Regions from separate parts of the Paenibacillus sp. JCM 18996 genome, predicted to be linked through region 1. Evidence: predicted binding sites of a transcription regulator. Region 1 holds the regulator's gene; the other holds the start of a gene.
What was found. The regulator CtsR, encoded in region 1, represses protease genes until heat stress. The targets are predictions, from matches to a motif close to ATGGTCAATAAAGGTCAAACA.

Region 1 (12,411 bases):
GTAGCCCGATTTTCATGCCACAGCCATGCCCGTTGCGCGTTAAAGAGAATGCCGCCGGTTTCACTGGGCTTTTTCCAGCAGCTTCGGCTTGGCAAAAATCATCCGTCCCGCAGAAGTCTGCAGCACACTGGTAACCATAACCTCAAGCGTCATGCCGATAAAATCGCGCCCGCCCTCGACGACAATCATCGTTCCGTCATCCAGGTAAGCGACGCCCTGCCCGTGCTCCTTGCCGTCTTTAATCACATGCACGATAATTTCTTCACCAGGCAGCACCACAGGCTTTACCGCGTTCGCCAGGTCATTGATGTTCAGCACCGATACGCCCTGCAGCTCACACACTTTATTCAGGTTAAAATCATTGGTAATGACCTTCCCCTGCAGCACTTTGGCCAGCTTCACAAGTTTGGAGTCCACTTCCGATATCTCTTCGAAATCCCCTTCATAGATGAGCACCCGGACCTCCAGCTCCTTCTGGATTTTGTTCAGGATGTCGAGGCCCCGGCGCCCGCGGTTTCTTTTTAACAAATCGGACGAATCGGCAATATGCTGCAGCTCCTCTAATACGAACTCCGGGATGACCAGCGTGCCTTCGATAAATCCGGTTTTGCAAATATCGGCGATCCTGCCGTCAATGATAACGCTCGTATCCAAAATTTTGTGTTCTTCGAAAGTGGACGATTCCGCTGCCCGTTTGCCAGAGGCTCCTGTCATGAAGATCTTGCTGAGCTCGTCTTTCTTGGAGTATCCCAACCGAAAGCCGGCGTATCCCATAAATGACGTAAGCATAACAGGGATAAAAGACCACGAACCTGAGCCTTTGCCCAAAGAGGCGGCCAACAAAGCAGAAGCGGCCATTCCCAGCAAAGCTCCCAGAAGACCGGACAACAGATCCGACACGGGAACGTCCACTACAGACTGCTCTCCTTTATGGACCCATTTGACTGCCGCAGAAAGCGCCCAAGCCGACACAACAAAAAACAGAACGGCTCCTACAGCCATCATCCAGTAAACTTGGCCCGGCACTTGCCCTAATCCCAACACAGACTCTATGAATTGAAAAAAGGGGCTTCCAACATAATCATTCCATTGATAAAACAACGCTGCTCCCATGAATGCAAAAAGCACCTGAAGCCATTTTCTCATTCCGCCATACACCTCCAAAGACATATAAAAAGCTGCTTCCTTACAATTATGGTCTAAAATGTGGAGGGCTAACCCTGGACACAGCCAATTTTAGAAAAAACCTGCGCGCGTAAAATTCCATCTGATGGAAATTGATGTTTGCTGGAGATTCCTATATAATGAAATAAATTCCACATAACGAGGTGTTTGTAATTGAACTCCTTAACCTTGAAGCAATTTCAGGAGCAAGTTTCCGAACTGTTACTCCGTCACCGCAGTCTTCTGGACGTTCTATCCAAATTACAACAAACAAACGCCACCGTTAACCGTTCTGTAGTAAAATCGATCACCGAATGCGGATGCATCCAGCTGAATGCCGGCAAACAGAGATATACCCGTTCCATGACGTTGGAAGAAGCCAAAGACACCTTGGATTCACATGTCAGCGGCGCTTTGTGCGAGCAGTGCAGGGAAATCGTGACCCAGGAATTGGGCAGCCATCTGTTCTACATGTCCGCCTTGGGCAACCTGCTCAATTTGGATCTGGAGCAGGTCGTGGACAAAGAATCCGAGAAATGCTCTACCCTTGGATTATTCAAGTTATCTTAGACCGCAAAAAAAGCATTTATTTTTTCCCGAAGGAGAAAATAAATGCTTTTTATTTTCCGGATCGTTATCTTTTCTTGCGTCTTTGCTGGAACAGGCCGTATAACGCGTAAATGACAAGAGGTACAAAGATGAGCTTGGAGGCGGTTCCCGGAAAAATAACGGCGAGGATAGTGGCGAAAATGGCCAGCAGGCCCGTGATCCAAACCGCCGCTTTAGGAATCGCCATTTTCTTGAAGCTCGGGTATTTGATGGTGGAAACCATGAGATAGGACAAGAGCAATGTACTGAACACAAGAATGTATTTATTGATATCCGAGTGGAATAAAGCTAAAGTGGCAAGAACTCCTCCGGCCGCGGGAATAGGCAGTCCCACAAAATAACCCGGGATCCCCTCGATTACGTTGAACCGGGCGAGACGGAGGGCGCCGCAGATGGGAAAGATGGCGGTTACGATCCAGGCCACCGTCGGATTGATATCTTTAAACGCAACCACATACATAATAAAAGCCGGTGCCACGCCAAATGAAATCACGTCCGACAGGGAATCGAGTTCTTTGCCGAATTCGCTGGCAACGTTCAGTGCTCTGGCTACGCGTCCGTCCAGCCCGTCCGTCAACATCGCGATAATCACCATAATGGCGGCAAATTCGGGACTTTCGTTAAAAACAAATATAATGGCCAGTATTCCTAAGAATAAATTGGCAATCGTAAACAGACTCGGAAGAGATTTGGTTAGCATCGTTTCCACCTTTTACTTTTACTTTACCGTGCGGAAGCGCGAGTCAGTCCGCTAAATTCCACGCTCTGATTGTATGGGAATTAGATATGCCTGTCAATGAATACTTGCTCCTGGATCCGCTTTAACCCTTCCTTGATCGTGCGCGCGCGCACTTCCCCGATACCGTCCACTTCATCCAGCTCTTCGATTGTAGCCATCATGATATGCGGAAGGTACTCGAGGTTCTCGACCAGATTGTTGATAATGACGGTGGGCAGGCGCGGAATCTTATGAAGCACACGGTACCCGCGGGGAGAGACAGGCTCTTCCAGGATGCTATTGCTGAGGGGAAATCCCAGCATCCGGATAATCTGATTCTGTTCAAGCAGCTCATCGGAAGTAGCCCGCTTGATGAGAGTCAAGATCTCTTTCATTTTATCGTCTTGAATGTCCCGGCCGTAATCTTTGATTACGAGATAAGCTTCATGCTCGGTGTTTGCGACCAGCTCTTCCAGCTGCATGCTGATCAAGCGCCCTTCCGTTCCGAGCTCGGTGATATATCTCTTGATTTCCGCCTTGATTTTGAGCACCATAATGATTCTGTGCAGAACGTTAACCACATCGTGGAGAGTCACCTGCTCTTCAAATTCGGAGGCCCCCAAATTCGTCATATCCTGGTCAAGCACGGCTTTATATTTTTCCAGAGTCTGCATGGCCTGGTTGGCTTTCGTCAGAATAACGCCGATGTCTTTGAGCGTATATCTTAAATTCCCTTGGTATAAAGTGATGATGTTTCTTCTTTGCGAAATGGAGACCACCAGCCGGTTCGTCTGCTTGGCCACCCTCTCCGCCGTTCTGTGGCGTATTCCCGTCTCGATAGAGGAGATAGAGGAATCGGGAATCAGCTGGGTATTCGCATAAAGAATCTTTTTAAGATCCTCGCTTAAAATAATGGCCCCGTCCATCTTGGCCAGCTCATATAAATAATTGGGCGAAAAATCGCAATGGATGGAGAATCCGCCGTCGACAATCCCCTGGACTTCCGGACCGTAGCCTACGACCAGAAGAGCCCCGGTCTTGGCCCGCAGGACATTCTCCAGCCCGTCGCGAAAAGGAGTTCCCGGCGCCACCAGCTGCAGCAGTTGGGTCATCACGTCCCTTTTGGCTTCCTCTTTTATCGTCATTTATGTCTCTCCTTCTTAACCTAGCGCTTGCTGTAACGCCTCGGATACTGTGTTTACGCCAATGATTTCGATTCCCTTCGGCTTTGTCCACCCTTTTATATTTTTTTCCGGTACTATGACTCGTTTAAATCCCAGCTTCAAAGCCTCCGTGACCCTTTGCTCAATTCTCGAAACGCCGCGCACTTCGCCGGTCAGTCCGACTTCCCCGAAGACGACGTCATAAGGGCGGGTGGGCTGATCCCTGAAGCTTGAAGCGATGCTGATGGCAATGGCCAAATCGACCGCAGGTTCGTCCAGCTTGACTCCTCCTGCGGCATTCAAATAAGCGTCCTGATTCTGCAAAAAAAGTCCGACCCTCTTCTCGAGCACTGCGATAATGAGAGCCAAACGGTTCTGGTCAACACCCGTTGCCATTCTGCGCGGGCTTGGAAAATTCGTCGTCGACACGAGCGCCTGCAGCTCCACCAGCACAGGGCGGGTGCCTTCAATGCTTGCGATTACCGTTGAGCCGGCGACACCCAGAGGCCTCTCCTGCAGAAACAGCTCGGAAGGATTGCCCACCTCGTGCAAACCGGATTCGCGCATTTCAAAGATGCCGATCTCATTAGTAGAACCGAAGCGGTTCTTTACCGCTCTTAACAACCGGTAAGTATGATGCCGTTCGCCTTCAAAATAAAGCACGCAGTCTACCATATGCTCCAGCAGCCGCGGGCCCGCAATCGCTCCTTCTTTGGTTACGTGGCCTACTAGCACTGTGGCGATCCCTTTTATTTTGGCGATACGCATAAAATGACCCGTGCATTCCCTTACCTGCGATACGCTTCCGGGAGCGGAGGCAATGGCCGGATGATAAACGGTCTGGATGGAATCTATAACAATAAAATCCGGCTGCACGTCTTCTATCGATTCTTCAATATGCTCAAGGTTGGTTTCGCATAAAACATACAGCAGGTCCGAAAGTGCATTGAGCCGCTCCGCCCTAAGCTTTGTTTGCTTCACGGACTCCTCGCCGGAAATATACAGAACCTTCAAGCCTTTGCGCGTTAGAGCATGAGAGGTTTGCAGCAGCAATGTGGATTTTCCGATGCCGGGATCGCCGCCCACAAGAATGAGGGATCCCGGTACGATACCGCCGCCCAGCACCCGGTTTAATTCTGCATTCTCGGTGACGACCCTCGGTTCGGGGCTGCTTTCTATGTTTATGATGGATTTGGCTTTTTCTTTCGCCCTGGACAAGGAAGAATTCATCCCCTGCGTCTTGATAACGGTTTCGGTTTCCTCCACCATACTGTTCCAGGAGGCGCAGCCTGGGCATTTGCCCAGCCATTTGGGCGATTCGCAGCCGCATTCCGTGCAATAAAATCTGGTTTTAGTTTTGGCCATTCGTTCTGCTCCTAATCTAATCTTCCCGCCGTCCGGTTCACCTACTCAAATATTAACATTTTGTCCTGTTCGTGAAAACCCCTGCAACAAAATAACCCCGAATGCGGGCAAAGCCTTCGCAGCTTAACGCGTCACTTTTTTGGGCCCCGGACAAGTACAAGAAAAAGCACCTTGAGGAAGAAGTGTCGACTTCTCCTCAAGGTGCCGGGAAGGTGATTATGCATACTTTATTACTTGCTTGTCACTTCTTCATTACGCAGCACTACCAGATCTCCGTCTTTCTCGTCGATGACCAGCTGGTCTCCTTTGGAGATATTGCCTTTGAGCAGCTCTTCGGACAGACGGTCTTCAATATGCTTCTGAATCGCGCGGCGGAGCGGACGGGCACCGAACGCGGGGTCAAATCCTTCTTTCGCCAGGAAAGCTTTGGCTGCGTCGGTGAGAGAGAACTCAACCTCCTGCTCTCTCAGCCGTTTGCGAAGATCGTCGGCCATCAAGGTAACGATCTCGGCAATATGCTTCTCCTCCAGGGAGTGGAACACGATTATTTCGTCGATACGATTCAAGAATTCAGGACGGAAGCTCTTCTTCAGCTCGCCCATCACTTTATCTTTCATATTATCGTAATCGCGGCCGGCATCGATGGAGGCGGTGAAGCCAAGAGTACTGTTCTTCTTGATCAGCTCGGCTCCGACGTTGGAAGTCATAATGATCAACGTATTGCGGAAATCTACAGTTCTGCCTTTGGAGTCTGTCAGACGTCCGTCTTCAAGCACCTGCAGCAGAATGTTGAACACTTCCGGATGGGCTTTCTCGATTTCGTCCAGCAGGACAACCGAGTACGGTTTGCGGCGTACTTTCTCAGTCAGTTGTCCGCCTTCCTCGTAACCGACATACCCCGGAGGCGCTCCGACCAATCTGGAGGTGGAATGTTTCTCCATGTACTCCGACATATCGATGCGGATCACCGCGTTCTCATCGCCAAACAGGGATTCTGCCAGCGCTCTTGCCAGCTCGGTTTTACCTACCCCGGTTGGTCCGAGGAAGATGAAGGAACCCATCGGGCGCTTCGGATCCTTCAATCCGGCTCTGGCGCGGCGGATCGCACGGCTGACGGCTTTCACCGCTTCGTCCTGTCCGATGACACGCTGATGCAGGATGGCCTCCATTTTCAGCAGGCGATCGGTTTCTTCTTCAGCCAGCTTGACGACAGGAATGCCGGTCCAGCTTGCCACGACCTGGGCAATATCTTCCGGAGTGACTTCGGAATCCACGCGTCCCTGCTTCTCTTTCCAATCGTTGCGGGTGGAATCCAATTCTTCGCGAAGCTTTTGCTCTGTATCGCGAAGAGCGGCAGCCTTCTCGAATTCCTGGCTCTGCACTGCGGAATCTTTTTCCTTGCGGACGTCTTCCAGCTTGCTTTCCAGGTGCTTCAGGCTAGGCGGTACAGTGTAAGACTTCAAGCGTACTCTCGAGCCCGCCTCGTCAATCAGGTCGATCGCTTTATCAGGCAGGAAGCGGTCCGTGATATAGCGATCGGACAATTTCACCGCTTGTTCAATCGCTTCATCGGTGATTTTCACTCTGTGATGCGCTTCATAACGGTCTCTCAGACCGTGCAGAATCTGAATCGCTTCTTCAGGAGACGGCTGATCCACCGTAATCGGTTGAAAGCGGCGCTCCAAAGCGGCGTCTTTCTCAATATATTTACGATACTCATCTAGTGTCGTTGCCCCGATGCATTGCAGCTCTCCCCGGGCCAGCGCCGGCTTCAGGATATTGGAAGCATCTATCGCGCCTTCCGCGCCTCCGGCGCCGATCAGGGTATGCAGCTCATCGATGAACAGAATAATATTTCCTGCCTGGCGGATTTCGTCCATGATTTTCTTCAAGCGGTCTTCAAATTCACCGCGGTATTTGGTCCCCGCAACGACGGAACCCATATCTAAAGTCATAACGCGTTTATCGCGCAGAGTTTCCGGAATTTCGTTGTTTATAATTTTTTGGGCCAGGCCTTCGGCGATTGCGGTTTTACCTACTCCGGGCTCTCCGATCAGAACCGGGTTGTTCTTGGTCCTGCGGCTCAACACCTGAATTACGCGTTCGATTTCTTTGCTTCTTCCGATGACCGGATCCAGGTTGCCCTCTTTTGCGATAGACGTCAGATCCCTGGCCAAGCTGTCCAGTGTAGGAGTATTCACATTAGGATTGTGTCCGTGGTTAGTGGAAACCACTTCGCTGCTTCCAAGCAGCTGAAGCACCTGCTGGCGGGCTTTGTTTAGCGAAACTCCAAGATTGTTCAGCACGCGTGCGGCTACCCCTTCACCCTCGCGAATCAATCCCAGCAGAATATGCTCGGTTCCCACATAGGTGTGGCCCAGTTTACGGGCTTCATCCATCGAAAGCTCAATTACTTTCTTGGCTCTGGGGGTGTAAGCGATGTTGGAAGGCTGCTCTTGGCCGCGGCCGATTAAGGATTCGACCTCGTCTTGAATCTTCTCGAGCCCGAGTCCGAGCGCGATTAACGCTTTGGCTGCGATGCCTTCGCCTTCACGGATCAACCCCAGCAAAATATGCTCGGTACCTATATTATTGTGACCCAGACGAACGGCTTCTTCCTGGGCTAAAGACAGCACCTTCTGTGCGCGTTCCGTAAATCTGCCAAACATCATGTATAGCACCTCCATGGTTTATTATATCGATGTTTACAATAAGAATGTTACCCTATTAACGGGTACGGAAAACGATTTAATTAACTTTGCTTAATCCGCGAACGGATCAGGTCGGCCCGCCGAATGTCCCTTTCTTCAGGGGAAAGCTTCTCTCCGGTGATCTTTTGCAGGAAGCCCGGCTGGGTCATGACCAACAGTTCGTTGAGCGCTGTAGCGGAAACGTTGTTTATTATGTTCAAATCAATACCAAGCCGGACGTCGGACAGCTTCTGCGCCGCTTCCTTGGAATCGATGATGGCCGCATGCGAGAGGATCCCGTAGGACCGGCTGACCCGGTCGACGATGCGGTGGCGGGTCTCGTTCAGCAGCTTCTGCCTTGCGGCCTTCTCATGCTCGATGATCTGTTTGGCGACGCTGTATAAATTGTCTATAATCTCTTCTTCCGACTGCCCCAGTGTAATTTGATTCGAAATTTGAAAAAGATTCCCCAGCGCCTCGCTACCCTCGCCATATAATCCCCTCACCGCGAGTCCCACCTGAGTAATAGCGGACAAAATACGGTTAATTTGTTGGGTGAGGACCAGCGCCGGTAGATGCATCATGACTGAAGCCCGGATTCCCGTGCCAACATTTGTGGGGCAGCTTGTCAAATAGCCGTGTTTCTCGTCATATGCGTAATCCAATTGGGCCTCGAAGATATCGTCGATCTGATTGGCTAAATCCCAGGCTTCTTTAATCTGAAAACCGGGATATAAGCATTGAATGCGAAGGTGGTCTTCTTCATTCACCATGATGGATATGGATTCATTATCGCTCAAAATGACTGCGCCATTGCGTGATTCACTGGCCAGGTTAGGGCTGATCAGATGCTTCTCGACTAAAACCTTTTTGTCAAGCTCGGTCAGCTTGTTCAGCGGGATGAGCGTGAAATCGCTAATTGTGGTCAGCTCTTCATTGTCCAAAACATCTGCCGCCTTGTCCAGCACTTCCGCCGACTGCACTTGATCCGCCAACATCGGGAAAGGATAGCTTCTCAAGTTTCGCGCTATTCGGACTCTGGAAGAGATAACAATTTCTGAATACGGGCCCTGGCCTTTCATCCATTCGCTTAAAGCTTTGTCTGTGAAATGTTCCATTGACATAGGCATTACCCCCCATATGGGATTCAATCCATCCATTAAGAATCGGAAACCTTCTTCTCCAATTCTTTGATCTTGTCCCGGATCTCAGCCGCCTGTTCAAACTCCTCCCTTTCGATAAGAAGGGAAAGGTCTTTCTTCAAATTCTCAATTTCCCTTTTATGCTTGATTAAACCGCCGGTTCGTTTAGGCACCTTCCCTATGTGGGTCGTGTTGCCGTGTACTCTTTTGAACAGCGGATCCAGCCTTCCCGAAAATTGTTTATAACAGTTGCTGCAACCGAAACGGCCGATTTTACCGAATTGTGAATACGTTAAACCGCAGTTCTCGCATCGCATATTTTGGGGCTTGGCTGTAACTGTGCTGGCTGTGGATGGCTCAAAATCCAATAATCCGGACAATAAATTATGAATGGAGAAACCGCTCGGAGTGCCCGGAATGAACTCACCCTTTTCCCGGGCGCAAGCCTCACAGATGTGAAACTCGGTTTTGTCCCCGTTGACGATCTTGGTAAAATGAAGCGTGGCCGGCCTTTTTCCGCATTCTTGGCATGTCATGGATGATTACCTCCTTCAAACATAACAGTTTGGTCATTTGGTGAGCAATGATATGAGCATGGCCTTTAGTATCCGGGCTCTGACTTCATCCCTCAGCGGAAGTTTCAGGTTAAGCACATCTCTGGACAAGGCGGCGTTGATCAGGTTGGCCTCCCGGAGGGAAACATGGTTTCTCTCTTTTAACTGATAAATCAGGCCTTCCGACGCAGCTTGGTCGATCTGGTTTCCCACCGTGCGAAAGATGTGGTCAAGAATCTCTCCGTGAGACGTCAACTTCACTTTTTGTATTCTGATAAAACCGCCGCCGCCCCGCTTGCTTTCAACGATATACCCTTTTTCCAGAGTAAACCTGGTGCTTATTACGTAGTTAATCTGTGAAGGCACGCACTGAAACTCGTCCGCAAGCTCATTGCGTTGGATCTCAACCATACCTTCAGGGCTTTGTTCTAAGATGTGTTTCAGATACTGTTCTATATTTTCTGATACATTGCGCATACCCAATCCTCCAGTATCAGAACTGTATTGACTTTGACTTTCTTTGACCTTAATCAATATTATATAACAAATTTTAAATATTGCAAGAGGCCTGAATTTCAAGAAAATTTCTTTTCTTAGTTTAGCTTGAATTATAAGCAATCATACAAAGAAAAGCAAAAAAAGAGCCCGCATCTGCGGACTCTTCTTACATGTTGCTTGGCAATGTCCTACTCTCCCGGGACCCTGCGGTCCAAGTACCATCGGCGCTGAAGGGCTTAACGGCCGTGTTCGGTATGGGTACGCGTGGTTCCCCTTCGCCATGATCACCAAACGTTTTATTTCATTCAGGGTGTTTATTCCCTGAAAACTAGCAGCGAATTCAACGTAGGCTTGTTTGTTCTTTCAGGCCCCGAGAAAGTATTCGGATTCCGCTTCGTCAGCTTCCTCTTCACTTTCTTGGGTATTATGGTTAAGCCCTCGACCGATTAGTATTCGTCAGCTGCATGCATTGCTGCACTTCCACCCCGAACCTATCTACCTCGTCGTCTACAAGGGGTCTTACTGAATTGGGAAATCTCATCTTGAGGGGGGCTTCACGCTTAGATGCTTTCAGCGCTTATCCCTTCCGTACTTGGCTACCCAGCGGTGCTCCTGGCGGAACAACTGGTACACCAGCGGTACGTCCATCCCGGTCCTCTCGTACTAAGGACAGCTCCTCTCAAATTTCCTGCGCCCGCGACAGATAGGGACCGAACTGTCTCACGACGTTCTGAACCCAGCTCGCGTACCGCTTTAATGGGCGAACAGCCCAACCCTTGGGACCTACTTCAGCCCCAGGATGCGATGAGCCGACATCGAGGTGCCAAACCTCCCCGTCGATGTGGACTCTTGGGGGAGATAAGCCTGTTATCCCCAGGGTAGCTTTTATCCGTTGAGCGATGGCCCTTCCATTCGGTACCACCGGATCACTAAGCCCGACTTTCGTCCCTGCTCGACCTGTTTGTCTCGCAGTCAAGCTCCCTTCTGCCTTTGCACTCTTCGAATGATTTCCAACCATTCTGAGGGAACCTTTGGGCGCCTCCGTTACTCTTTAGGAGGCGACCGCCCCAGTCAAACTGCCCGCCTGACACTGTTCCCGATCCGGATCACGGACCCAGGTTAGAACCTAGATACGATCAGGGTGGTATCCCAACGTCGCCTCCGCACAAGCTGGCGCTCATGCTTCTTAGGCTCCCACCTATCCTGTACAGATCGTACCCAAATTCAATATCAAGCTGCAGTAAAGCTCCATGGGGTCTTTCCGTCTTGTCGCGGGTAACCTGCATCTTCACAGGTATTAAAATTTCACCGGATCTCTCGTTGAGACAGCGCCCAAGTCGTTACGCCATTCGTGCGGGTCAGAATTTACCTGACAAGGAATTTCGCTACCTTAGGACCGTTATAGTTACGGCCGCCGTTTACTGGGGCTTCGGTTCACAGCTTCGGTTTGCACCTAACCACTCCCCTTAACCTTCCAGCACCGGGCAGGCGTCAGCCCGTATACTTCGCCTTGCGGCTTCGCACAGACCTGTGTTTTTGCTAAACAGTCGCTTGGGCCTTTTCACTGCGGCCCCCTCAGGCTATTCACCTTACCGGGGCACCCCTTCTCCCGAAGTTACGGGGTCATTTTGCCGAGTTCCTTAACGAGAGTTCTTCCGCGCGCCTTAGAATTCTCTTCTCGCCTACCTGTGTCGGTTTGCGGTACGGGCACCTTCACCTGGCTAGAGGCTTTTCTTGGCAGCATGAGATCATCGCCTTCGGTACTTACATTTCCCTCCCCATCACAGCCCAGCCTTACGATGCGCGGATTTGCCTGCACATCAGCCTCACTGCTTGGACGAGCATCCATCCGCTCGCACGACTACCCTTCTGCGTCACCCCATTACTCATAACGGCTTACGGTGGTACAGGAATTTCCACCTGTTGTCCTTCGACTACGCCTTTCGGCCTCGCCTTAGGTCCCGACTAACCCTGAGCGGACGAACCTTCCTCAGGAACCCTTAGGCTTTCGGCGGACAAGATTCTCACTTGTCTTTTCGTTACTCATACCGGCATTCTCACTTGTGTACAGTCCAGCAGTCCTTCCGGTCTACCTTCGCTCCGGTACACAACGCTCCCCTACCACTGACTTTCGTCAATCCATAGCTTCGGTGGTGTGTTTAGCCCCGTTACATTTTCGGCGCAGAGTCACTCGACCAGTGAGCTATTACGCACTCTTTCAATGGTGGCTGCTTCTAAGCCAACATCCTGGTTGTCTGTGCAACTCCACATCCTTTCCCACTTAACACCTACTTAGGGACCTTAGCTGATGGTCTGGGCTGTTTCCCTCTTGACAATGGATCTTAGCACTCACTGTCTGACTCCCAGGTACAAGTATGTGGCATTCAGAGTTTGACTGGACTTGGTAACCCTTGGCGGGCCCCGCACCCAATCAGTGCTTTACCTCCACTACTCTTTCTTCCTGAGGCTAGCCCTAAAGCTATTTCGGGGAGAACCAGCTATCTCCGA
Region 2 (12,411 bases), 420 kb from region 1:
GCGGGTGGCCATATTTGTTCTGAGAAGCATCGGGGTCACCAAACCTTTGAACGCTTTTCTTGAGGGCGAAGAGCAGGTTGTGCAGTCTTATCCTTTTTCTCCGAAGCTGCCGAGCTGGGATCCCCGCTGGAAAAAAGTGATGGGTGTCGCGCTGTCTCATATGAATAAAAGATACGACCTGGTGCAGCAGCATGATTTGGAAACCCTTTGGGTAGAATTCCTTACGAGAGTGTACCCGCAAACGCCTAATGTGGTGAAGGTGGAAGCCTGGGCTGCGGCTCTGGAATATTTAACGGCGAAGATGCACCGAAGGGAGATTTCGTTCCAAGAGGTGGCAGCGCGCTACGGGGCGTCCGTATCCACGATAAGCAAGCATGTAAGAACGATTGACGAAGCCTGCGGTTTGAAGAAGAAAATGGAAGCCGTGCATCAGCAATTCAAGACTACCGATATTCATTAATTTCACTATAAACCGTTGCATACCTCGCGGATGTGTGGATTGAATTCATGGAGGGATAGTTATGTATAAAACGATTGTAGTCGGCACCGGTCCGTCCGGATTAACCGCAGCCATCTATTTGGCCCGCGCGAATCTCAGCCCGCTCGTCATCGAGGGCCCGGAACCGGGCGGACAGCTGACAACCACCACCGAGGTGGAAAACTTCCCCGGGTTTCCCGAAGGCATCATGGGCCCCGAGCTGATGGAGAATATGCGCAAGCAGGCAGAACGCTTCGGCGCCGAATTCAAGAGAGGCTGGGTGACCAGCGCCGACCTGTCCAAGCGTCCTTTCAAATTAAATGTCGAGGGGCTCGGAGAGATTGAGACCGAAAGCTTGATCATCTCGACGGGGGCCTCGGCCAAGCTGCTTGGCATTCCGAACGAGAGGGAGGCCATCGGCCGGGGAGTCAGCACCTGCGCAACTTGCGACGGATTCTTTTTCCGGGGCAAGAAGATCATTGTCGTGGGAGGCGGAGACTCGGCTATGGAGGAGGCGAATTTCTTGACTCGGTTTGCGACAGAGGTTCGTTTGGTGCACCGGCGATCGGAGCTGCGCGCTTCGAAAATCATGCAAGATCGCGCCCGCGAGAACGCCAAGATCACTTGGAGCCTGAACTCGACTCCGTTGGAAGTGGTGACGAGCGAGACAGGCGTGAAGGGACTCAAGGTCAAGAATAATGAGTCGGGAGCCGAGGAGCTGCTTGAAACCGACGGGATTTTCGTAGCGATCGGGCACACCCCAAATACCGGGTTCCTGGGCGGCCAGATTGAAACTGATGAAACGGGATATATTCTGGTGAAGCCGGGTACGACCGAAACCAATGTTCCGGGAGTGTTTGCCTGCGGTGACGTACAGGACCACAAGTACCGCCAGGCTATTACAGCTGCCGGAAGCGGCTGCGCAGCAGCTCTGGAATGCGAGAAATTCCTTGAGGGCAACATGGTGCACGACTGGAGCCGGACCCTGTAATCTCCTGCAGCCGGAGAGAGCAGGGCTTTTCTACTAACAGCGTGGAATTTGATCGGTTCCACGTTTTTTCTTTGCTAAGTGCGGCCTTTCTGCTTCTTGACCGTTCCAAAGGGTTGTCTTATAGTTGGGAAAGGAAGATTTCGACTAAACTTTTTGAGGTGAAACTCATGTCTGAACAGATATACATTGGGATCGATTTGGGAGGAACGGCTATTAAGGTGGGGATCTGCAATTCCGAAGGGAAGCTGCTGCACACCTATGAAGGGGCAACCGGTACGGAGCATGGCGCGGAAGCTGTATTGGACAATATTGCCAAATATTCACGTCTTATTGTTGACCAGTCTCCGTACAGCTGGGAACAGGTGGCCGGCGTCGGTGCCGGATTGGCCGGCTTCCTGGATATTCGCAACGGTATCGTCAAGCTGTCTCCCAACTTGAATTGGGAAAATGTGCCTGCCAAGCAGATTCTCGAGCAGAAACTCGGAAAGCCTGTGAGTATTGATAACGACGCCAATGTGGCGGCATTGGGGGAGGCCTGGAGCGGTGCAGGAGCGGGGATTTCCAACCTGGTCTGCTATACCCTTGGAACGGGAGTAGGCGGCGGCATTATTATTAACGGCAGGATTTACGAAGGCTCCAAAGGCATGGCCGGCGAGCTGGGACATATGGCTATCGTGCCGGATTTGGAAGCGATTCAGTGCAATTGCGGCCAAGTCGGCTGCCTGGAGACAGTGTCCTCGGCCACCGGCATCGTGCGGATGGCCAAAGATGCGGTAGAACGCGGCGAGCGTACGGCTTTGCACCTGCTGGAAAACATATCGGCGAAAGACGTGTTTGACGCTGCCAAAGCAGGGGATGAAGTGGCGCGGCGCATAGTCCAGAGGGCCGCTCTGTATTTAGGCAAGTCCATGGTGCTCATGTCGGTTATTTTGAACCCTGAGCGATTCGTTTTCGGTGGAGGCCTGTCCAAAGCCGGGGAAATTCTGTTCGAGCCGATTCGCGAGTATTACAAAAAGCATGCTCCCGCAGCTTCCCAGGAAGGGGTCGACATTGTTCCGGCCACTTTGGGCAATGACGCGGGGATCGTAGGCGCAGCAGGATTGAACATCCGCTCGCGTTAATCGGTTTATTATGAGCGATATCGAGTCCATATGAAGATATGGTATCGCGGCTTCCCGCAAAGTACCTGGCCAGGCTCCGCAGCATCGCATCACTTTGCGCGGAATATTTTGAGGAGGGAAAGGCATTGGAAAAATCGCACGCTGTAGCCAAGCTGGTAATTATTACAGGGATGAGCGGGGCAGGAAAAACGATTGCCGTACAAAGCCTGGAGGACCTCGGATTTTTCTGTGTGGATAATCTTCCGCCCGTATTGATTCCCAAATTTGCCGAATTGATCGAGCAGTCCAAGGGCCGGATCCAGAAGGTGGCTCTTGTGATCGATATGAGGGGAAGGGAATTTTTTACCGCTTTAACGGAGTCTCTGCGGGACATCAAGGAAAATTACACGCTGACCTATGAGATTCTGTTCCTCGACGCTACCGACGCCACTTTGGTGCAGAGATACAAGGAAAGCCGCCGCAAACACCCGCTGGCTCCTCAAGGCGCTCCTCTGCAGGGAATCCAGCAGGAAAGAATTCTGCTGCAGGATTTGAAAGGCTTCGCTACACAGGTGATTGACACCAGTTCATTGAAGCCGGCGCAGCTGAAGGAGCAAATTATCTCCCGATTCACCAACCTGGAGGAGAACAGCATATCTATAAATGTGATCTCTTTCGGCTTTAAATACGGAATTCCTATTGACGCCGATCTGATCTTCGATGTGCGCTTTTTGCCTAACCCCCACTATGTCGAGACGCTCCGGCCCAATACGGGCCAAGACCCTGAAGTGTACGAATATGTGATGAAATGGGCGGAAACCCAGGAATTCCTGGCGAAGCTGTTGGATTTGATGCATTTTCTGGTCCCTCAATACAAGAAAGAAGGCAAGAGCCAAGTTGTGGTCGGTATCGGCTGTACCGGGGGCAAACACCGTTCGGTAGCGATCGCGGAATACTTGGGCAAAGTGATGGGAAGCAGTGAGACGGAAACAGTCCGGGTCAGTCATCGGGATTCAGAGCGCGACCGTCACTAAGAGGTGAAAAGATGGAAGTCAATCACAGAAGGGAATCGGGACGATTACCCAAAATCGTAGTAATCGGCGGAGGAACAGGTCTGTCGGTCATGCTGCGCGGTCTTAAGGAGAAGCCTCTTGATATTACGGCAATTGTCACGGTGGCCGATGACGGCGGGAGCTCCGGAATTCTGCGCAATGAGATGCAGATGCTGCCTCCGGGGGATATCCGCAACGTGCTCACGGCTCTCGCCGATGTGGAACCTCTTTTATCCCAGCTCCTGGAATACAGATTTAAGTCGGGGACAGGTTTGGCGGGCCATAGTTTGGGCAACCTGATTCTAGCGGCGATGAATGATATAACGGAAGATTTCGTGCAAGCGGTCGGCTACCTAAGCAAGGTATTTGCCGTACGCGGGCGGGTGCTTCCCGCATCCAACCATTCCATTGTGCTCAAGGCGGAGATGCAGGACGGACAGGTCATTGAAGGAGAATCCAAAATCCCTCTCGCCGGAGGGGTCATCAAACGGGTTTTCATCGAGCCTGTTGACGTCGAGCCTTTACAGGAGGCTATCGAGGCCATAAAAGAGGCGGATGCTATACTGGTAGGACCGGGAAGCCTGTACACGAGTATTCTGCCCAACCTGATCGTGCCCAATATCTCTCAAACGATCCTGGATTCCACCGCAGTCAAAATTTTCATCTGCAACGTGATGACACAGCCCGGAGAAACCGATGATTATTCGGTAAGCGATCATTTGGAAGCGATCCATCAGCATGTAGGGCATCATTTGTTCGATTATGTCATTGTAAATAATGGCGAAATACCGACCCAGGTGCAGGAACGATATGCGGAGGAAGGCGCGAAGGCGGTGCATCTCGACCTGGATGAGGTGACGAGACGCGGCTACAAAGTCATTGCCGATAAGCTGGTGCTGTTCCGCACTTACCTGAGGCATGATGCGGAGAGGCTGAGCGGCCATATTTATCAGCTGGTGGAAAGCTGGATGTCAAAGAAGAGGTGAGTCCCCTTGTCGTTCGCCGCACAAACTAAAAAAGAGCTGACTCTTATTGAGGTGGACAACTGCTGCGCAAGGGCCGAGCTGTCCGCTCTCATCCGGATGAACGGAACGGTGCAGATAACGAACCAGAAGGTGATTTTGGACATATGTACGGAGAACGCAGCGATTGCAAGAAGAATTTACACCTTGATCAAAAGGATCTTCCAGCTGCATACGGAGCTTCTGGTGCGCAAGAAAATGCGCCTGAAGAAAAATAATGTCTACATCGTGCGCGTGCCGGGCCAGGTTCAGTACATCCTTTCCGAGCTGCAGATCGTTTCGGAGGGGTTTCATTTTACACCGGGTATCGAAAAGGGTATCATAAAGAATAACTGCTGCAAACGGTCTTATCTGAGAGGCGCTTTCCTCGCAGGCGGCTCCGTCAATAATCCGGAGGGCTCGTCGTATCATCTTGAGATTGCCTCCATGTACGAGGAACACAGCCAGGCTTTGTGCGAATTGGCCAATCGTTTTGACCTGAACGCGAGATGTATCGAACGCAAGAAGGGATTTATCCTGTACATCAAGGAAGGCGAGAAGATCATTGAATTCTTGAGCCTGATCGGCGCCCACCAAGCGCTGCTGAAGTTTGAAGATGTGCGGATCATGAAGGATATGAGAAACTCGGTCAACCGGATCGTGAACTGTGAAACTGCCAACTTGAACAAAACGATCGGGGCAGCAGTAAGACAGATCGATAATATAAGGCTGGTGCAGAAGGAAATGGGCCTCGAGAATCTGCCCGAGAAGCTGAGGGAAGTGGCGGAAATCCGTCTGATGTATCCCGACATTAATTTGAAGGAAGTCGGAGACCTGCTGAAGGGCCAAGTGACCAAATCGGGGGTAAACCACCGGCTGCGCAAGATTGACGAGATCGCGGAACGAATTCGCAATTCCTGAGCGGAATTTTAACATAGATGTTGCTTTGGAAAAATGTTATAATATTTGCTGAAACCTTTGCCTTTTAGTAATTAACATAGATTAACGATATAGATCTTGGGGGGTATTTAATCCATGGCGAAACGCCCGGTAGTCGTGAAATTAAAGACAGGTCTGCATGCCAGACCGGCGGCGCTGTTTGTTCAGGAAGCGAACAAGTTTTCTTCGGAGATATTTGTGGAGAAGGACGAGAAGAAAGTAAACGCCAAAAGTATTATGGGAATTATGAGCTTGGCGATCTCGACGGGGACAGAAGTTTACATAAGTGCTGAGGGTTCGGACGCAGAGCAAGCTGTAAACGCTTTAGCCGCCTTGGTAAGCAAAGAGGAGCTTGAGAACCAGTAACTGTTCGGACAATGAGGCTTCCAGCAGGAGAGCCCTTATCTGTACATTATGCTGGGGAACCGCTCTTATTGCTGCGAATAAGTTTCAAAGGCCCTGCCTCAGCTGGCTGCTAGCTGCTGTTCGGCGTCGGGGTTGGAAACCGCTTGTAGGGTGTCAGAGGCCCTGTGAGTGGTTTTTTTGTCGCGACCGAACATCCCTGGGAGGCTGCGATATCATTCGCAACTTTTTGCAGGAGTGTGCGTCTATAGTCAGCGTAGAACAAACTTCATGATCACATTTAAAGGAGTGCACGGAATGAATCGCAGAGCAAGGGGAGTATACGGTTTGATTGCGGTTATCCTTCTAGGGCTGCTGCTGCCGGGGAGCAAGGTCCAGGCCTTATCATCATCTACAAGCTACATCATGCTTTATATTGACAAAACCGAGGCGTATATTAATAACCAAAAAATTTCGCTCGATGCTCCGGCTGCCATTTTGAACGGCAGCACCTACGTGCCCGCCAAGTTTCTGGGAGATACTTTCGGGATTAAAGTGGAATGGAATGGAGCGACCCGTCAGATCGAAATGGTTACGCCGGACAACCGGATCATTTTCGACAGTGACAGAAAGACCGTGACCATTAACGAGATTCCAGTGCCTTTTGACAGTGTGGCTTATATTACACCGGGCGGAAGGCTGATGATCAAGCTGACCTGGATGGCCGACTATATGAAGGCCAAGTACACGTGGAACAATGAATTGAGACGTGTGGAGATTTTATATGTGAAGCCGCCGGTCGGCGTGTATAACCCGGATACTAACAACTCCAAGCCGGTGGCTAAATTTATGACGGCCAAGCCCGTTTACCGGATCGGAGAGCCGATCAAATATGTGAATCTCAGTTATGATGCAGATGCCGAAGGGATTGCGGATATGAGTTGGTCCGGTAAGCAGGATGCGTTTTTCGCTCCCGGTTCCTATCCTGTCACACTGACGGTGAAGGACGGGCACGGCAATGTGAGCGATGCTTACACTCGCAATGTGGTTGTGGAGAACACTCCATTCTTGTCCGAACTGGAATATCCGATCTATAAGGGGAAACCGGGAGCCTTTATCAAAACGGATTGGACCCAGCTGTACGGAAATTTCCTGAACCGTCCGCCTATCGCAAAAGTTGCCAAGAGCGACAGCTCCAGAAAGCTGCTGGTCAGCGACAGCCCGGAGGAATTTACGGAGCCCGGAATTCTGTACCAGGATAAGGTGAGCGGAAAAGCCCGATTGTATGCGGATCATGTCAACGGAACGAAAGATAAGATGTCTTTCGCGGTGCTGGTGACGAATACGTCGGATAAACCGGTGAACCTGCAAACGACGAACAAAGGGCAGGTGTATCCTTCGGTTTACGCCAACCTGATTGGCAACGAAGCTTCAGTCGATTTTCTGATGTACAACAATTACGGTGAAAAAATTACGATCTATCCCCAACAGACAATCGTTTACTCGCAAATGCCCGATTTTTATCCGGGCCAGGGAATGAACGCCTTCTTTGATGTCGAGACCGACGGCGAGGTGCAGTATTCGTTTGTGACGGATAAATACATCACGACGGATCTGCTGGCCAGCTGGAAGATGCTGCCCTTTACGGGGCATGTGAGAGGGACGTTCCCATCCTCGGAAATCCAATGGAATATAGACGCTGCGAACATCACTCAAACGATGAGTCTTACGATCGGAGACAATATAAACGATAAATTTATCGAGGGCTTTGACGCTCAGCGGAAAACCCCGTCGGTGAACCAGGGGAATTATGGAGTGGTGTACAAATTACACGCCGATAAACCGCGTAAGATGGCCATTCTGTTCCTGCCCAGAGGAGGGGTGTTCAGCGGTCCGATGAAGATCAACGGCGAATTCGTTAAAGTTCCGGTGTCCGGAGTTATGACCGCATTCGACGGCCTTCAGCTTGTGGGACGGACCACAGGGAAGGAGGATTCGCTCGATATCGAATTTACGCCGCCGGCGGGCTCCGCTTTCCCTGTCGATCTCCTGTTCTATCCTTTGGACGATACAAAATAAACGCAAAAAAGACCTTATTCCTCCTTATGTGAGTGAATAAGGTCTTTTCTTTCATGCGGTTAAGCTATAAGGTCAGGACTTCTCGATGACTTTATCGATCAAGCCGTAGGCCTGCGCTTCCTCAGCGGACATGAAGTAATCGCGGTCGGTGTCTTTGTCGATCCGCTCCAAGGGTTGGCCTGTGCGCTCAGCAAGGATGCGGTTCAGGTGATCACGCATTTTGATAATGCGTTTGGCGCGGATTTCGATGTCCGACGCCTGGCCTTCAGCTCCGCCCAGCGGCTGATGGATCATCACCTCGCTGTTGGGCAGTGCAAAGCGTTTGCCGATGGCTCCGGCAGCCAGCAGGAAAGCACCCATGGAAGCGGCCATACCTACACAAATGGTAGAAACATCGGGCTTGATGAACTGCATGGTGTCAAAAATCGCCATCCCTGCGGTAATCGATCCGCCCGGGGAGTTGATGTAAAGGTGAATATCCTTATCCGGATCCTGCGCCGCGAGGAACAGCATCTGAGCGATGATAGAGTTCGCCACGACATCGTTTACTGGCGTTCCAAGAAAGATAATGCGATCCTTCAGCAGGCGGGAGTAAATGTCATAACCCCGTTCGCCTCTTGCGTCCTGTTCAACAACCATAGGTATAAAGCTCATACATCTTCCTCCTCTACAATATGCCCGCAAAGTGAAACGATGCTTGGAAGCTTGTTCCGTGTACTTTGCGGGAAGCCCCAAAACCTTTAGGAATTCGGTGTTATATTTAGTTTAATTCAGGGTATCTATGTATATCATAACCGAAATCGCAGCAAAGGTCAATAAAGGTCAAACCATGTCGTAAAAAAAACCAGTCTCTCAACTGTCAGTTAGGTAAGTGGCGCGCTCGCGAGGAATCGAACCTCGATCTCAGGCTCCGGAGGCCTACGTCATATCCATTGGACCACGAGCGCACTACAAGCAAGTGAAACTTATTATATGATAAACATGTTTAAAATGCAAGCGTATGGAGGCAGTCAATTAATTCCTATGAATTTATGTCAGACTTCGTAAATTTTTTAGACGGTTTTTTGCATTCATCGTCACAATTGGGTATAATATAGTCAGTTCAGAAATCGCAATCGATGGAAGAACGATAGATCGCGTCTCCGCGGTCGCCTTCTTGACCCGGCTGAACGAAAGTTGTAATATGGAGCCGTACGGCACAATCCCATTATCACTTTTCATGTCTCCAGCGTAGTATATTACGTGAACGGACTTTATTTTTTGCCCGTGTGGGACTTAAAATGTGCAGGCGGGACATTATGTGACCCGAGGCGGCAGAGGTGGGATCATGAGAGAATTATTGGACATTCAGCTCCAGCTCGTGCCGGATCTGATGGATGTCCTCAAGAAACGCTATACGATCCTGCATCATATTCTGCTCTCCGGAGTGGTGGGCCGAAGGACGCTGGCCGTATCTTTGGACCTGACGGAAAGGGTAGCCAGGAGCGAGACCGAGTTTTTAAAGCAAAACGGTCTGTTAGAGGTTGAGCCCTCCGGCATGAGAGTCAGTGATACGGGCAGAACGCTCCTTAGCCGGATGGAGCCGATGATCAAGGACCTGTTTGGGCTAAAGGAGCTCGAACAGCTGATCCGCACCTCTTTCGGACTCACTGAGGTGGTAATTGTCCCGGGGGACTCCGACGGTTCTCCGTACGTCAAGAAAGAGCTGGGCAGAGCCGGCGCAGCGGTGCTGCGAAAGTATATGGGCAGGGATGAAGTGATTGCCGTCACCGGCGGTTCAACAATGGCCCAGGTAGCGGAGCATATGACTTCTTCGACTTCCATGAAAGGCACCTGGTTCGTGCCTGCGAGGGGGGGCCTTGGAGAAAGCCTGGAGTTCCAGGCCAACACGATCGCCTCGACCATGGCGAAGAGGACCGGAGCCAAGTATCGGCTGCTGCACGTGCCTGACCATCTCGGGGAAGAAGCTTATCAATCTCTCATCGGCGACCCTACGATTTTCGAAGTGATTGAAGTGATCAGGGCCGCGCGCATCGTCGTCCACGGAATCGGAGATGCTATGGTCATGGCCAGAAGAAGGAAGGTCGACCAGGCTACGATTGAAAGCCTTATAGAAGAAGGAGCCCATGCGGAAGCGTTTGGTTACTATTTCGACCGGGAGGGGCAGGTCATACATAAGATGCCCACGGTTGGCATGAGGCTCGAGGATATTTCAAGCAAGGATCTTGTGATAGGCGTCGCCGGCGGAAAAAGCAAAGGGGAAGCGATCGCTTCCGTGCTTTTGACAGGGCATGAAGATGTGCTGATCACCGACGAAGCCGCAGCCTTGGAAGTGGTTCGCAGGGTTAATCATGACGGGCTATCAAGCTCGTCTTGAGTATATAAAATAAATAGATTTCTTAGGAGGAAACTACAAATGGTAAAAATTGGTATCAACGGCTTTGGCCGTATCGGCCGCAACGTATTCCGTGCAGCATTGAACAATCCCGATGTGCAGGTAGTAGCTGTCAATGACCTGACTGACGTTAAAACACTGGCTCACCTTTTGAAATATGACACGACTCACGGCCGTTTGGATGCAACTGTAGAAGCTGGGGAAGGCGCATTGACCGTCAACGGAAGAAACATTAAAGTCTTCGCCGAGCGCGATCCGGGAGCTCTTCCTTGGGGCGAGTACGGCGTTGAAATCGTAGTGGAGTCCACTGGTATCTTTACGGCAAAAGATAAAGCTTCCCTGCACCTTAAAGGCGGAGCCAAGAAAGTTATCATTTCCGCGCCTGCGACTGACGAAGATATCACTATCGTTATGGGCGTTAACGAAGATAAATACGATGCGGCCAGCCACACGATCATTTCCAATGCTTCTTGTACGACCAACTGCCTGGCGCCGTTCGCGAAAGTGATCAACGACCAGTTCGGAATCGTAAAAGGCATGATGACTACCGTCCATTCCTATACGAACGACCAGCAGGTGCTTGACCTGCCTCATAAAGACCTTCGCCGCGCCCGCGCAGCAGCCGAGAACATCATCCCTTCCACTACCGGCGCAGCGAAAGCAGTATCCCTGGTGCTTCCCGAGCTGAAAGGCAAATTGAACGGTATGGCTATGCGCGTTCCTACTCCAAACGTATCCGTAACGGATCTGGTTGTGGAAACAAGCAAGAAAGTGACTGTGGACGAAGTGAACGCGGCTCTTAAAGCAGCATCTGAAGGCCCTCTTAAAGGAATCATGAACTTCTCCGACGAGCCTTTGGTATCCAGCGACTACAACGGCGATCCTGCTTCCTCCACCATTGATTCCCTGTGCACTATGGTTGTAGGGGAGAACATGCTGAAAGTCGTATCCTGGTATGACAACGAGTGGGGCTACTCCAACCGCGTTGTCGACCTGGCCAAATTCGTCGCAAGCAAAGGTTTGTAATTCACTTGGCAGGCGCAGCGTCCGGCAGCTTTTCCTGCTCCGCGTCGAGCCGTTAAAGCGAAGGCAGCGATCATAAAGAGGAGAGAGGCTTCTCCTCTTTACCCGTTGCTTTTATGCTTTTCAGAGAAAAGTAGAAGAGTTCAGGGAGGCTTTGGGCATGAACAAGAAAAGTATCCGCGATATCGATGTATCCGGCAAAAGAGTGTTTGTCCGTGTAGATTTTAACGTTCCGTTAGAGAATGGTTCGATTACTGACGATACCAGAATCCGTGAAACGCTTCCCACTATCCGTTTTCTGGTGGATAAAGGCGCAAAGGTCATTCTTGCGAGCCACTTGGGTCGTCCGAAGGGACAAGTTGTGGAGGAGCTCAGGCTGACTCCGGCTGCAGTCCGATTGTCCGAGCTGCTCGGCAAGGAAGTAGCGAAGGCGGATGAGGCTGTCGGCGAGGCTGTGCAAGCGAAAATTGAAGGCATGAAGAACGGCGATGTGCTGCTGCTTGAGAATGTGCGCTTCTACCCCGGAGAAGAGAAGAACGATCCGGAGCTGGCGAAGGCTTTTGCGCAGCTGGCGGATGTCTACGTGAACGACGCGTTTGGAGCGGCTCACCGTGCACACGCTTCGACTGAAGGGATCGCTCACCATCTTCCTGCCGTGTCCGGCCTGCTGATGGAAAAGGAGCTCGATGTCCTGGGCAAAGCGTTAAGGAGCCCGGACCGTCCGTTTACGGCGATCGTCGGCGGAGCAAAAGTGAAGGATAAGATTGACGTTATTAACAATCTGCTCAACCTTGCGGATAACATTATTATCGGCGGCGGTCTGTCGTACACGTTCCTGAAAGCTCAAGGCCTCGAAATCGGCAAATCCCTTGTCGACAACGAGAAGCTGGACCTTGCGCTGGGCTTTATCAAGAAAGCTCAGGACAAAGGCGTAAACTTCCTGCTTCCTGAAGATATCGTCGTTGCCGATGATTTCAGCCCCAATGCGAACACCAGAATCGTCGCAATCAA

Region 2: the regulator CtsR is predicted to act here: its motif matches at 8,791-8,811, upstream of clpP (ATP-dependent Clp endopeptidase proteolytic subunit ClpP).

Annotation. Positions count from the first base shown of each region.
Region 1 covers NZ_AP043884.1:3,147,914-3,160,324, reverse strand. Annotated here, with positions in the region: gene ACZ5N7_RS15470 (PIN/TRAM domain-containing protein) at 61-1,146, opposite strand; gene ACZ5N7_RS15465 (nucleoside triphosphate pyrophosphohydrolase family protein) at 1,339-1,734, shown strand; gene pssA (CDP-diacylglycerol--serine O-phosphatidyltransferase) at 1,799-2,473, opposite strand; gene disA (DNA integrity scanning diadenylate cyclase DisA) at 2,554-3,636, opposite strand; gene radA (DNA repair protein RadA) at 3,652-5,019, opposite strand; gene clpC (ATP-dependent protease ATP-binding subunit ClpC) at 5,250-7,691, opposite strand; gene ACZ5N7_RS15440 (protein arginine kinase) at 7,772-8,827, opposite strand; gene ACZ5N7_RS15435 (UvrB/UvrC motif-containing protein) at 8,869-9,387, opposite strand; gene ACZ5N7_RS15430 (CtsR family transcriptional regulator) at 9,421-9,882, opposite strand; rRNA gene rrf (5S ribosomal RNA) at 10,079-10,195, opposite strand; rRNA gene ACZ5N7_RS15420 (23S ribosomal RNA) at 10,330-12,411, opposite strand, start outside.
Region 2 covers NZ_AP043884.1:2,723,921-2,736,331, reverse strand. Annotated here, with positions in the region: gene ACZ5N7_RS13410 (tetratricopeptide repeat protein) at 1-460, shown strand, start outside; gene trxB (thioredoxin-disulfide reductase) at 522-1,469, shown strand; gene ACZ5N7_RS13400 (ROK family glucokinase) at 1,637-2,590, shown strand; gene rapZ (RNase adapter RapZ) at 2,716-3,603, shown strand; gene ACZ5N7_RS13390 (gluconeogenesis factor YvcK family protein) at 3,615-4,607, shown strand; gene whiA (DNA-binding protein WhiA) at 4,614-5,543, shown strand; gene ACZ5N7_RS13380 (HPr family phosphocarrier protein) at 5,658-5,927, shown strand; gene ACZ5N7_RS13375 (copper amine oxidase N-terminal domain-containing protein) at 6,222-7,982, shown strand; gene clpP (ATP-dependent Clp endopeptidase proteolytic subunit ClpP) at 8,055-8,636, opposite strand; tRNA gene ACZ5N7_RS13365 (tRNA-Arg) at 8,855-8,929, opposite strand; gene ACZ5N7_RS13360 (sugar-binding transcriptional regulator) at 9,310-10,359, shown strand; gene gap (type I glyceraldehyde-3-phosphate dehydrogenase) at 10,399-11,403, shown strand; gene ACZ5N7_RS13350 (phosphoglycerate kinase) at 11,561-12,411, shown strand, end outside.